Regions from separate parts of the Acetilactobacillus jinshanensis genome, predicted to be linked through region 2. Evidence: riboswitches for the same ligand, from Rfam matches in the RefSeq annotation. Region 2 holds a riboswitch; each other region holds the start of a gene.
What was found. Region 2 has a riboswitch for lysine ahead of ELX58_RS03390 (amino acid permease). Riboswitches for the same ligand answer to the same signal wherever they lie in the genome.

Region 1 (4,420 bases), 180 kb from region 2:
TGGGGAACGATCTTAACAAGAATTAAATTATGAAAGTAGGCCCGAAGTAATAACTTCGGGTTATTTAAATCAATGTTATACGACTTTAAGCATGCGGCTGATTTGAACATCACCACAAAATTACGAGCATTGGAATCTAGACACTCATTGATGTTATCACCCAATGGACTTACGTCTTCATGCTGATATTCAGGCAGAATTTCTGCTAACCATTCCACAAAATTCCGATTGACCTTCATTGTCTTAAACATATAACTTCACCAGGTTTTAATAATTTTAACACTATCCATTTATCATTTAATACTAGCAACTTGAAACGGGCTTTTTAGACCGAAATAATGACTAAAATTCGAAGAAGAAGCACGATCATAACCATGAATAACAACGTTTTAAAATGATACCGTTTATTAGTTAACATAATTAATCCCTCTTTTTGAATTTTAGTCATTAATTAATTCCAAATTTCTTTGTTAGCAACTTAATAGTCTATCAATTAATCACCAATGTCAAGCTATTATTTAATAAATATTAACTAATTTATTATTATTTTATATAATGTTTATATTTTTTTGATAGAGAAAATAAAAAAGGCCCAACTCCCTTAGAGTTAGACCTCAAATATTAATTAAATTAATCTAATTTAAGCTTCAGTCTCACGACGCATGTGCCAGTCATAGAATAACCAAGCACCACCACCGAAGATTACTGGTCCTAAGAAGGTCCAGAAATCAGTCATGTATTGATGAGCCAATAATGGCTGAACGAAATTGAAACCAATTCCGAAGGCTAAGACGAATAGCACCAGGATCGTGATGACCCACGTCGTCTTCATACTATGGTAGACAACGAACGGTCGATCCAGGTTAGCAAGTTTCTTAAAGAACGGGAATGCTAATACGATCAAGATGTACTGGAAAGCAGTCGAAACGTTGTTCATATCGGTCAAGATCTGGAATAAGGCCTTGGCATCGTTACCACCAAAGGTCAGGAAGAACAGAACAGCGACTAAGAAGCCACCCTGGACCCACATGACGTTGCCAGGCATGCCATCACGGTTCAGACGTAAGCTCCACTTTGGCCATAACTTCTTGTTGGAGCCGAACATGAATGACTTGATTGGTGAATAAGCTAATACCAAGAAGCCACCAGCACCGCCCCAGAGGTTAGCAAAACCAGTGTAACGAGCTAAGAAATGACCTAGAGCCAACGTACCAGACGGACTTAAGTCTAAGCCGTGGCCTAAACTAAATCCTAAGTTACCCATTAATACGTACATTACATTACCTAAGGTAACTCCGTTTTGACCCATTACGGCTTTCCAGTTAACAACGAATCCACAAAGGATGATCGATACCGTGTAAAGAACGAAAACTAAGGCGGTCGCGATCATAACACCATGTGGGAACGTTTTAGCTGGGTTCTTTAAATGGTTAATGACCCCACATAGGGATTCAATTCCGGCATACGCAAAGATTGCATAAACCACGAAAGAAATCGTGGAAACTGGCGTCTGAAAACTTGGGTTCGGCGAAACGATAAAGCTCTTGAAACCGGTAATGGGCTGAGCCAAATGGCCATGGTTCAAGAAAATCAAAATTACGGATAAGATACAGAAAACAAAAGCGATTGAAGTTGCTAAGAAACCACCGATCGAGGCGATCCAGGTAATATTACCTAGGCCCTTTACGGAGATCCAGGTTGCCGCAATGACAAAGAGAATCGATAACAGGCCTAAAGTTTCAGTACTGTTAAAATGCAGGAACGTCCAACTCTGGGTCGTATCATGACCGTAAATCATAACTGATAATGAAACCCATAGGTTTGGAACCCCGAACAGCATCGTGATGACCCAGGCACTTAACCAGGTGAAGCCACCGATAAAGGCCCAACGTTCACCTAGTCCGGATTTAATCCAGGAATAAATCCCACCGGCGGAATCCTTTAATGCTGAACCATATTCAGCAAACATAAACGACGTGGGCAGGAAGAATGCCAATGCACCCACAATGTACCAAATGATACTAGCATATCCCATCTGATCAAAGGCCGTTGGCACGTTAATAAAGCCAAAGGTCGTTGATAAAATCATTAGGACTAAGCTAGTAAGTGAAATTCGCTTAGCTGTCATAAAATAAAAACCTCTAATCTTAAGATTTCGAAGAGGATTAGCGGCACATGATGAATCACAGTCTGAATAAAGAAAAAAGTCCTTTATCTGGCGCTTAGTCAAATAAAGGAATCCAATTACTAACTGAGATTCGATTCTTGTTTGAATAAAGCGCTCCACGGGTGGGTCCGTGACAGTCCGCAGCATATTAAGCTACGTCCCAGAACACTGTTAACCGTCAATAACAGCACTTCGGCGACGTCCCCTTTTAGTTAACTTCAATATCATAACGGTGACTCGGTCAACTTACTAATGTCAGTCGCAACCTCTTCGATTTTTACATTTACATTACAAAGTATACCACAATTTATGGTCATTTATCGGCCAATTGCGGCAAAAATCAACCCAATCACCATAATAAACATGGGTACGGGGCCAATTAACCAACTAAGTAGATCTTGATGTTGATTTAACACATTTATCACTCCAACACGACCATTGTAAAAAGAAAGGCCCGTGATGTGAAATTCACGAGCTTTTGTTAATAATTATCAATTATTTACTTGCGATGAGTAATTCGTCCGGTCAAATTGCCTTCATCATGATTACGATGATGTTTACCAAACAACTGACGGAATAGATGATGCTTATGATCGTTAGACTGACCATTACCTAAGAAGTCACCACCGAAGTCGTTACCTAGATTACCAAAGGCTTGGTCCATTTGTTTGAAGCTTCGATTCATGTCTTCGTTCATTTTCTTCATCTGGTTCATGGCATCTCTCGGATTGACCTTGTGGCCGTTCTTTGAAAAGTGACGCTTTACATGGCCGTTAACGTTACTATAAGTCGCGCTAAAGCTGTGAACGCCATTGTGATTGCCATGACCAAAATGTTTAAAGAAATCATTATCATTATTATGATTATTGTGGTTAAAATCATCGTTATGATCATTAGATCCCATTACGTGCGGATGAATGCGATGTACGACTTTACTCATATTCTCACCTTCAAAAAGTTATTTTAGAAAAGCTACGATAACATTAGTGATGAGAGTGATTATCAAAAGAATGGTGCAGATCAATTCACCAATTGGTGAATTGACGGCGGCAGTTACAAAGCCACCCAATGTCAATAATAATAAAGCAAAGTAGGAATATAAAAAGATTTGATTACCTTTTGGTAAATCTTTGAATTTAGTGTGGTTATTAGCCATTAAAATCACCTTAAATATCGATTAATTAGTTCACCGTCAAGTATATCACAGGTAGTCAAAGCACTTTACTACCTATATGTAAGGGCCTTATTATTATCCATAGGAGATGAGATCGATGATGTTTTTAGACTTCTGGTTATGGATCCTTGTTGGCTTAGTTACCGCAGGAATTATGGCATTGATCTTTAAATACTTAGACAAATGCGTTAAATCCATTAAGAAGACCGGTAACAAGGTCTGGTTCACCTGCATCATTACCGTTGCTTTATGGGTTGCCTTGGCACTCGTCGTTTGCCCATTTAAATAAAAAGAAATGCTTCATCAAAAATAAATTGATGAGGCATTTTTTACGCTCAATTTTAATTATTTTTCGTAGCCGTTTGGATGCTTTCGCGTCCACTTCCAGGCGCTGCTAATAATCTTATGAATATCATCATACTTTGGCTTCCAGCCTAAGATTTTCCGGGCTTTCGACGAATCCGCAATCAACGTACTTGGATCACCGGGACGGCGCGGTGCCATACTGGCGGAAATTGGCTGACCCGTTACGTCACGAGCTGCCTGCAACATCTGAAGATTAGAAAAACCGGTCGACGAACCTAGATTAAAGATGTCAGAATGGCCACCCCTTAGTAGCCACTTCATAGCTAAGATGTGGGCGTTAGCCAAATCTAAAACGTGGACGTAATCACGGACGTTGGTCCCGTCTTTAGTAGGATAATCATCCCCGAAGATCTGGAGCTGATTTCGTTGGCCCAGAGCAACCTGTAAAATAATCGGGATTAAATGGGTCTCCGGATTATGATCTTCACCGATACTGCCATCTAACTTAGCACCACCAACGTTAAAGTAACGTAAGGCGATGAAGTGAATCCCGTAGGCAACGTCCGCCCAGTTCATCATTCGTTCCATCATTAATTTAGTTTCACCGTATGGATTTGTTGGAACCTTTGGATCGCTTTCCTTAATCGGCATTCGCTTTGGATCTCCATAGACCGAAGCGGACGAAGAAAAGACGATTCGTTTAACGTTATGGTCACGCATCGCTTCCAATAACGTGATGGTCCCTTCAACGTTATCATCAAAATAATGTAAGG
Region 2 (4,420 bases):
AGTTTGGTAAAATAGCACAACCGATAAAACCAGGGCACAGATTCCAACGACCGTCTTTAAAATCTTTTCGGGGATTACCCGGACGATCTTGGGTCCGATGTAACCACCGATGAATAGGCCGATGCCTAACGGGATGACCATCACCCAGTAAACGGTCGCTTTAATGGCGTAGATTGTCATGGCAACCACGTTAGCTGACAATGACGATACGTTTCGGATGGCGTTGTATACCGGGTAAGGTTCATCGGTAATGTGTGACAGAACCGCAATTAAAATTAAGCCGGCTCCGGCACCGAAGTATCCCATGTAAATTCCAGCAATCAAGAAAGCGAGGCCACCGATCAGATATTCCCATACTCTAACTTTACGTTGATGATTTTCACTGTTTTCGTTGAGGGGCTTCTTTGGCCAAAGGATCATGATCCCGGCAATTAAGATAAAGAACGGAACGACTTTCTTGAATGAAGCACTGGGTTCAGATAATAGAAGATAAGTTCCACCGATACTACCGATGAACGTACAAACTAACGTTAATAACAACTGTCTAACGTGGCCTCGGAGTTCCGGGATGGACGATAGGCCGGAACCCATCCCGGTAAAGATCATCGACGACGTATTGGTAACGTTAGCCGCGATGGCCGGCATGTCACCGATGTACAGTAGCGACGGATAGGTGGCTAACGAAGCCATACCAACACTGCTACTGATAATCCCAGCAACGACTCCAATCGGGAACATCGCTAGAATTTGCCATAATGCAAAATGAATAAGATCACCTTCGAAAATTTAGTTATCCTTATTATTATACGTGAAAAATAGACACATCAAAAATCGTTCGTTATTCTACCATAATTTTATTGATTGTTTATAGTGAACAGTGACGAGGACGAATTAACGCCCTTGTCCCTTACCAAAACCGTTACGGCCATCCGCAATGGCTTTCTGCAGTAACTACTTTCTTAGTGCTCCTACTCCTTATGTGGCTAATTGGAGCAAGCATTGTAAGAGACTCCTTTGCAAACTAGGTTTAACTCGGGATCGGTGTCGTGCCGGTCCTTTCTTTTTGGTGAAAAAACGAGTAGAAATTTAATAATTCCTACTCGTCTTTATATGAAGTGATTAGTTTAAAATTAAGCTAAGATCTTTTTAGCTAAGCCAGGCCAGTTCTTCTTACAAGCATCGGCAACGTCGTCAACATTAGCATCCTTGGCGAATTTGTCACTCATGGTTACTAATTTACCGTAGGCGTCTTTTGCGAAGTCGACTTTGTAAGAGTATAAGTTAGCGACCTGCTTGCAGTAATCGATATCGTTCTTGACGGGGTTAGCTTTGTCAGGAATTTTTTTATCGGCTAAGTCACGCATTAAGTTGGAGATTCCAGACTTAACAACGATTGCGGCTTGCTTTGGTGTTACTTTTTTCATAACTGAATGTCCTTTCTTAAAACGGTACTATCTATATGATATAACAAATAACGCTTAATTTCTGGGCCCTCTACTGATCTTTTTCAGTTTCGAAAGGCAGTATAAGAATAAAATGACGCTGATTAGTAAAACGATGTACCAAAGATGACTTACCAGGATTCCGCCCATTAATGACAGGATGATAAAGATACATGCCAGGTAGATTAACGCAACGTAGATCATTTTGCCACGTCCTTTTTGTAGCCAACTTGATGATTGACGAACTTTAGAAAATCAGGGATGGTCCCCACATGTTTAAGCAGGGTCGCAAAGACGACCACCGGAAGTGCGGGGTGTTGAATGTCGGCCTTAGCGTGAAAGAAGAAACCGAATTTCTTTTTCGGTTCTGATGAATTATTGTTCAAGAAACCATGAATGTTCTTTGCGGCTTCATATTCAAAATTGCCGACCTTTTGGTAGTAATAAAGGACTAAAGCTTTGTATAATAAACTGTCCTTAACGACACCCAATGGTTCGTGGCTGTTCCAGAAGTTGGCCATTAATTTAATGTGTTCACGCTTGGCTTTCTGTCGCATGGCGACCAGTAACGTTTCGTTATCATTGACTTCATTTTCTAAGCTAATGGGCTCAATGTCGTTCATTAGCATTTGGGCTGTGATCTTAATCAAATCGAAAACCTTCTTAATATTATTCCACATTTATATTATATTCTATTTACAAATATATTGATATATTTGAAAAATGGTGTATTATTATAATTGTAAATTAAATCGAAGAGGTTGCGACCGACATAATTAGATCAATCGAACAGCTGTTACTGTGTAGACGTTGATCGAAAGGGGAGGTCGCCGAGGTACTGATAATAACAGTTATTGGTGTACCGGGACGTAATTCAATAGATTACGGACTGTCGTGAATCAGTTTTCACGGAGAGCTTTGAATCATGGAACCGAATCTAAGTTAGAAATTAAGTTCTTTCGTTTCAAAGCGTATCGGAAATGAAAGAATTTTTTGGTACGTTGATAAAAGCCCTCCGGTCAGAAAATTGACTGAAGGGCTTTTTGCTTGGATTCGATACATGAATAACTTATCCAACCTCCTCTTCGAGATTTTGATTATTAGGAGGAATTCTATGCTTAGACGGAATAAAACGGTTAGAGTTCAGTCTTTGCGACGTGGCTTAAAGAACCGTTATATGTCAATGATTGCCTTAGGTGGTTGTATTGGTACTGGTCTATTCATTACCTCTGGTGGTGCGATTACCAGTGCCGGACCAGGTGGTGCACTGTTAGCTTACTGTGCCATCGCATTGTTCATGCTTTGTTTAATGGCCTGTTTAGGTACCGTTGCTACCCACTTCCCAAGTGGTAGTTTCGGTGACATGAGTGCTCAATACATTGATCAATCATCTGGTTTTACAACTGATGTTGAATACTTCTTAAACTGGGTATTCACCGTTCCGATTGATATCGCTACTGTTGGTATTATTATGAAGTTTTGGTTCCCGAGCACACCAGGATGGATCTGGAGCTTGATTGCCTTAGCATTGATTATTTTGATTAACGCCGTTTCAGTTCGTTCCTTCGGACAGACTGAATACTGGATGGCTTTCATCAAGATTTTAGCTATTTTAGCATTCTTGGTCGTTGGTGTTCTTACCATCTTTGGTATCTTCGGTGGCAAGTCCGTTGGCTTCAAGAACTTTACGATCGGTAAAGCACCGTTTGTTGGTGGCTTTTCTTCAACCGTTAACGTCTTTATCTTAGCCGGATTTGCATTCCAGGGTACTGAATTAGTTGGAATTACTGCCGGTGAAAGTAGTAACCCGTTAAAGGCCGTTCCGAAAGCCATTAAGCAGACTTTCTGGCGGATTATGTTATTCTACGTTGGTTCATTAGCCGTAATGTCATTCTTAATTCCTTACACCAGTAAAGCATTACTGGGTCAAAGTGTAACCAACATTACCACGAGTCCATTTACCTTAGTATTTAAGAACGCCGGCTTAAAAGGCGCTGCTTCATTGATGAACGCCATTATCTTAATCGCCGTTATCTCAGCAGCTAACTCTGGTTTATACGCCGGTACTCGTTCTCTATACTCCATGGGCCGTAACAACCGTAGCCGTGCACTCCACTTCTTTGGTAACACGACTAAGAAAGGGATTCCGTATTCAGCATTGACTCTGACTTCCGTATTGTCATTAGCTGTTTATGGCTTAAGCTTCGTTGGTCCTAAGGTTTATAATGAATTAATCACTAGTTCTAGTTTACTTGGCTTTATCGCATGGTTAATGATCGCCATCGCCGCTTACCGATTTGGTAACGCATGGATCAAACAGGGCCATAGCTTTGACGAATTGACTTACCATGCTAAGTGGTTCAAGTTCTGTGCCATTATTTCAATTATCTTCTGTCTGTTCATTATCGTTGCCCAAGGTTACAGTTCCATTGCTAGCCTTGATTGGTTCAACATCTTAGTAACTTACTTCAGTGTTCCAGTATTACTGATCGTTTACTTCGCTTACAAGTGGAGTCATCATGATCACGTCATTCCGTTAAAGAAGATTGACGTTCGTTCACTGAAAGAAGTTGAACAGAGTAAATTAAATAAATAATTAATTTAGATATTAAGATAAATGATATTGAAAAAGTACTGCATTATAATTAGCAGTACTTTTTATTTTCGTTTTTTATAGCTAAATGAGACTATAATAGTAACAAGGAGGCTGTCCGCATGCATCAACAGGAATCGCTGTTTGGTAACCCTGCTCAGGGTTCTAACCATTTGACTGATCCGACCAAAGGGATGTCAAAGAATACTCCGTTAGCTGATCGGGTCAGACCCAGAACCCTTGATGAATTCGTGGGTCAGCAGAATCTGTTAGGCAAAGGCCAACTATTGCGAACCTTGATCGTTCGTGACCGGGTCCCTGACATGATCCTGTGGGGACCACCAGGCTGCGGTAAAACGACTTTAGCGGAGATCATTGCCCGACA
Region 3 (4,420 bases), 220 kb from region 2:
GTTACTAATATGGAATACGTTAATTTAACTAATCACAACCGTGACTTACAAGCTCATCCCATTGCAAACCGAATTAATGAAATCATGCACGATGGCTCAGATAATTCATGTATCAATTACTTAGATCAAAAAACGCTATTAAATCGTCTTGGCCATATAAAAGCAAATCAATTTAATAACGCCATTCATTATCTCGTTAAACACAAGTACCTCGAAGTCCAAACCAATCATGGTCTAACTTTCTATAGTTTAGGATCTCGTTAATGATAACTAATCGTTCGCATGCCATCTTTACTTCGACGTTTACGAATAAACGATAATGAACGTTTAATTCGGGCGTTTGCCCACGGGTCATTTAAAAACAGGTGATGTTTATCGTATCCATAAACCGTTAAGGCGTGCGTTGGAAAGCCATCGATGTCAGTCATCCAGATGACAACGGGATGATTACGATCAATTTGCTTTTTAATATCAGTAATTGTGCATCCCGTCATGTTCCATGCTTTATCATGGGTATATTGATTTACAACGCTCATCAAGCCACCAGGATATACACACCAACCACTGGTCTTATAAGGGCTACCGACAAAACCTCTATTAGGGTTAGTACTCCTTGGCATTTCACGAACTAATTTCATCTTATCTAATTTTTTACCAGTTGCATATTGAAGCATCATGGTGGCGGCAACTAATTCACATCCCGTGGGTAATTCCGGGCGTTGGCAAATTAGTGGGACACCTTTAAACCAGCGAACATCGTGATCAAGACCATCATAATTAATCCAGCCAGAAATCTTACCATCAATTTTAGCCCAAGTTTGATGAGTAGATTTAACCATCTTAGTAACATGGACGATTTGATTACGATATTGGTGTTGAGTGGCAATTACTTTACCTGAAGCACTCTGTTTTGGATAGGTTGCATAAATGGGTGTACCGACATGCTTACCCGAATTAGCAATTACCGTATAAAAATCAGTTAGCTTTGAATTAATAGTCATTATTTCACACCTTTATTATATTTTTATAAATTAATTAAGGCTTAGTTGGGTGATAGAACCGAGTTTTACCGCCAGCTAAATCAGCAAAGCTAGGCCCAAATTCTTTGACGTTAACGTTCTTAAGATCATGATAAACACTTTCCTGAAGAACCTTAGTATGTTTCCCGTACTTTTTCCAAGGCTGTAATAAAAAGGCGGTGTGACCATTCGAATTATATCCATCACCCTTATTAACGATAACGACATCACCAACCGTTGCTTCATCGGGTTTAATTCGCTTTAAACCTGGTTCAGCATCCATAGTGGGTGTACTGGCTTGATGAACTTTATAACCATCATGTGCTAAGACACCTAATACGAAGGCACTGCAGTCACCTGATGCTGGTTTCTTTCCAGCCTTCAATTTATGATAACAATCAGCGTGTCCAGCCATGCTATAAGGGATGTTGCCAACCCATTTTTTAGCATATGACAAATATTTTTTTGTATCAGGACTTAATTTACTCATAGTAATTGCTCCTTTAAACGAACATTAGTTAAATTTACGTATAATTTAACTATATAAAGTTAAACATTGATAGTCAATATCAATAAATTGGTTTGACAAAAATACCATAAAGTTATAATATATTTAATATAAAAATCAAAGAGGTTGCAACTGACAAGAGTAGGTTAATTGAACTACTACTTTAGTGAAGAAGTTAGCTGAAAGGGAAAGTTGCCGAGGTGCTAGTAAAAGTGGTTACTGGTGATCTGGGGCGTGATTCAATAGATCGCGAACTGTCGTAGATAAACTGCGGAGAGCTTTGAACGTTGGACTATATGTTAAGTAGGTAAAATTGATGCCATCGTTTTAAGCTATCTTAAAATGATGGCTTTTTAGTATATAATTCAACAAATAAATGATTTGTGTCTCTAACCTCTTTGAATTAATAAAAGTTGGAGGCTTCATTTTATTATGTCAAAAGATGGCAACATTTCTTTGACTAGCTTAGTTCTAATGATTCTTGCTACCGCATTTGGCTTTGTTAATACCGCTACGGCATATGAACAAATGGGCTACGCTAGTATTATTTGGTATTTAGTTGGTGCGTTCTGTTTCTTCATCCCAACATCATTTATGTTTGCTGAATATGGTTCTGCTTTAAGTGATAAAAGTGGTGGAATCTATTCTTGGATTAAAGTGTCAATCGGTGAACGTTGGGCATTTATTGGAACGTTTATTTGGCTATTAGCTTGGATCATTACCAATATTTTCTGGATTCCCAATAGCTGGATTTCCTGGTCTGCTATGATCTTTGGGAAAGATACCACTCAACAATGGAGTATTTTGGGACTAGATAGCACCGAAACTTTAGGTATCTTATCCATTATTTTTCTAATCTTTGCTACATGGTTAGCAATTAAAGGTTTAAAGTCAATTACATGGATTGCTTCCATCGGTGGCTTTATGGCAACTTTATTAGTGGTAATCTTTTGTACTTTATCAATCATTTTGATTTTTACTAACCATGGCCATTTAGCTCAACCAATCACGGGTTTCAAGAGTTTTATCGTTCCACCGAATCCACAGTTTAGACACACCGCTTCAATGATTTCGTTCGTTGTATACGCGATCTTTGCTTACGCTGGAATTGAATCATTATGCGGTGTTATTAATCATTTAAAGAACCCTAAGAAGACTTTCCCGCGTGCAGTTATGATCTCCATGGTCATCATGGTTGTTCTATATACAGCATCTATTCTTCTCTGTGGTGTAAGTATCAATTGGGCTCACATTATGGGTCGCAAGTCAGTTACTTTAGGTAACGTTATGTATGTTTTAATGGCCAACGTTGGCTTCGCTTTAGGTCGTAGTTTAAACTGGGCTCCTGGAACCACATTAGCCTTTGGTCATTTCTTAGTTCGTTTTGAAGCTTTTGCTACCTTAGCTGGTGGAATTGGTGGTTTCTTCGTTCTACTTTATTCACCAATCAAATCATTTATGTTTGGGTCATCAACTAAATTATGGCCTAAGTGGGCATTGCATCTTAATAAGCATGGGATGCCAAACCATGTTATGTGGATTCAGACGGCTTTAATGAGTGTTGTACTATTCTTCACTTCATTTGGTGGCTCAAGCGCTAAGATGTTCTATCAGATTTTGACAGATATGAATAATGTATCCACGACGTTGCAATACGTATTAATTGTTTTTGCATTCCCATTCTTTAAGAAGATTATTAACATGAACCGACCATTTGAAATTTATCACAGTAAGAGGGTCATTTGGTCATCAACCGTTATGGTCTTGATTGTCTTAATCTTTGGAATTGTCTTTAACTTTATCCAGCCATTATTGACACACGACTATATTGATGACTTCTGGACATTCATCGGACCCGTATTATTCGGTGGGTGTGCTTGGATCTTCTATGATTATGATCTCAAGAAGCATCGTGTTGAAGATTAACGTTAATAAATCTGAATAAACTAAAAGGCTCTTCACAGATATTATGTGTGAAGAGCCTTTATTTTACTCAGATCAATTTTAAAATAATTTAATCAATATTACTCCGCATATCATAATCACGAGGCCTAGATACTGACGCCAGCCGATTTCTCGTTTTGGCGTCCCAATCAGGCCGAACTTATCGATTACGACGCTACCGGCAACATTACCTAAAATCGTTAAGACGATCGTGGTTCCAGCACCAATAATCGGTGCCAAGCTAAGGTTACAGAAAGCGTAGGTAGCACCAAGCGGACCGCCAATCCAGATCCACCAGCGAGTGCCGTAGCCAACAGCTCTTAGATAATGACCAAAGTCATGTTCAAAGATACCCACGGCCAAAACTAAAATAATGGATCCACTGGTGAATGAATAGACTCCGGCACTAATCGGTGCGTGAATCGTCCGACCTAAGGCGCCGTTTGATGACGTCTGAATAGCTAACGCAAAACCAGCAATAATTCCTAGTAATTGCCACGGAATTGGGTTACCTTTCCGAATTTTATCTTCACTTTTCTGGTAAATTACGGCTAAGACTCCACTTAGCAATAACAGAACTCCGAATAAACGAACGATGTTAAAATGGTTGACCGGTAGATTAAACCAACCGAAGTTATCAATACTCATGCTCATGATGATCTGGCCGATTAGCGGCATAATGATCGTTTGGACAGCACCTAAGTGCGGCAACAATAAAACGTTAATCGTAAAGGCAATGGCACCCATTAAACCACCAAGGCCTAACCACCAGTGATCATCATCAAAAACAGATAACGATGGTAATAATTCCTGACCAAACAGGCAAGCGATGACCATTAAAAATAGCATCCCAGTCACCATCGATGCCGTAGATGCTAAATAGGGCGAACCCACTTTAAACCGCAACTTTGAATTGATCGATGTCTGAATCGGTAATAGTAAGCCCGCA

Region 1: linked by a shared signal. The riboswitch ahead of yjeM (glutamate/gamma-aminobutyrate family transporter YjeM) and the one ahead of ELX58_RS03390 (amino acid permease) in region 2 are both predicted to bind lysine.
Region 3: linked by a shared signal. The riboswitch ahead of yjeM (glutamate/gamma-aminobutyrate family transporter YjeM) and the one ahead of ELX58_RS03390 (amino acid permease) in region 2 are both predicted to bind lysine.

The regions. Positions count from the first base shown of each region.
Region 1 covers NZ_CP034726.1:903,336-907,755, reverse strand. The annotation lists gene ELX58_RS04265 (hypothetical protein) at 1-251, opposite strand, end outside; gene yjeM (glutamate/gamma-aminobutyrate family transporter YjeM) at 641-2,128, opposite strand; lysine riboswitch at 2,269-2,446, opposite strand; gene ELX58_RS04255 (hypothetical protein) at 2,667-3,107, opposite strand; gene ELX58_RS04250 (hypothetical protein) at 3,126-3,323, opposite strand; gene ELX58_RS04245 (hypothetical protein) at 3,439-3,630, shown strand; gene galE (UDP-glucose 4-epimerase GalE) at 3,687-4,420, opposite strand, start outside.
Region 2 covers NZ_CP034726.1:727,873-732,292, reverse strand. The annotation lists gene ELX58_RS03405 (sulfite exporter TauE/SafE family protein) at 1-738, opposite strand, end outside; gene ELX58_RS03400 (hypothetical protein) at 1,131-1,424, opposite strand; gene ELX58_RS07860 (hypothetical protein) at 1,479-1,646, opposite strand; gene ELX58_RS03395 (hypothetical protein) at 1,643-2,092, opposite strand; lysine riboswitch at 2,190-2,369, shown strand; gene ELX58_RS03390 (amino acid permease) at 2,557-4,038, shown strand; gene ELX58_RS03385 (replication-associated recombination protein A) at 4,158-4,420, shown strand, end outside.
Region 3 covers NZ_CP034726.1:508,196-512,615, reverse strand. The annotation lists gene ELX58_RS02560 (hypothetical protein) at 10-264, shown strand; gene ELX58_RS02555 (C39 family peptidase) at 261-1,001, opposite strand; gene ELX58_RS02550 (CHAP domain-containing protein) at 1,036-1,509, opposite strand; lysine riboswitch at 1,640-1,816, shown strand; gene yjeM (glutamate/gamma-aminobutyrate family transporter YjeM) at 1,960-3,453, shown strand; gene ELX58_RS02540 (DMT family transporter) at 3,532-4,420, opposite strand, start outside.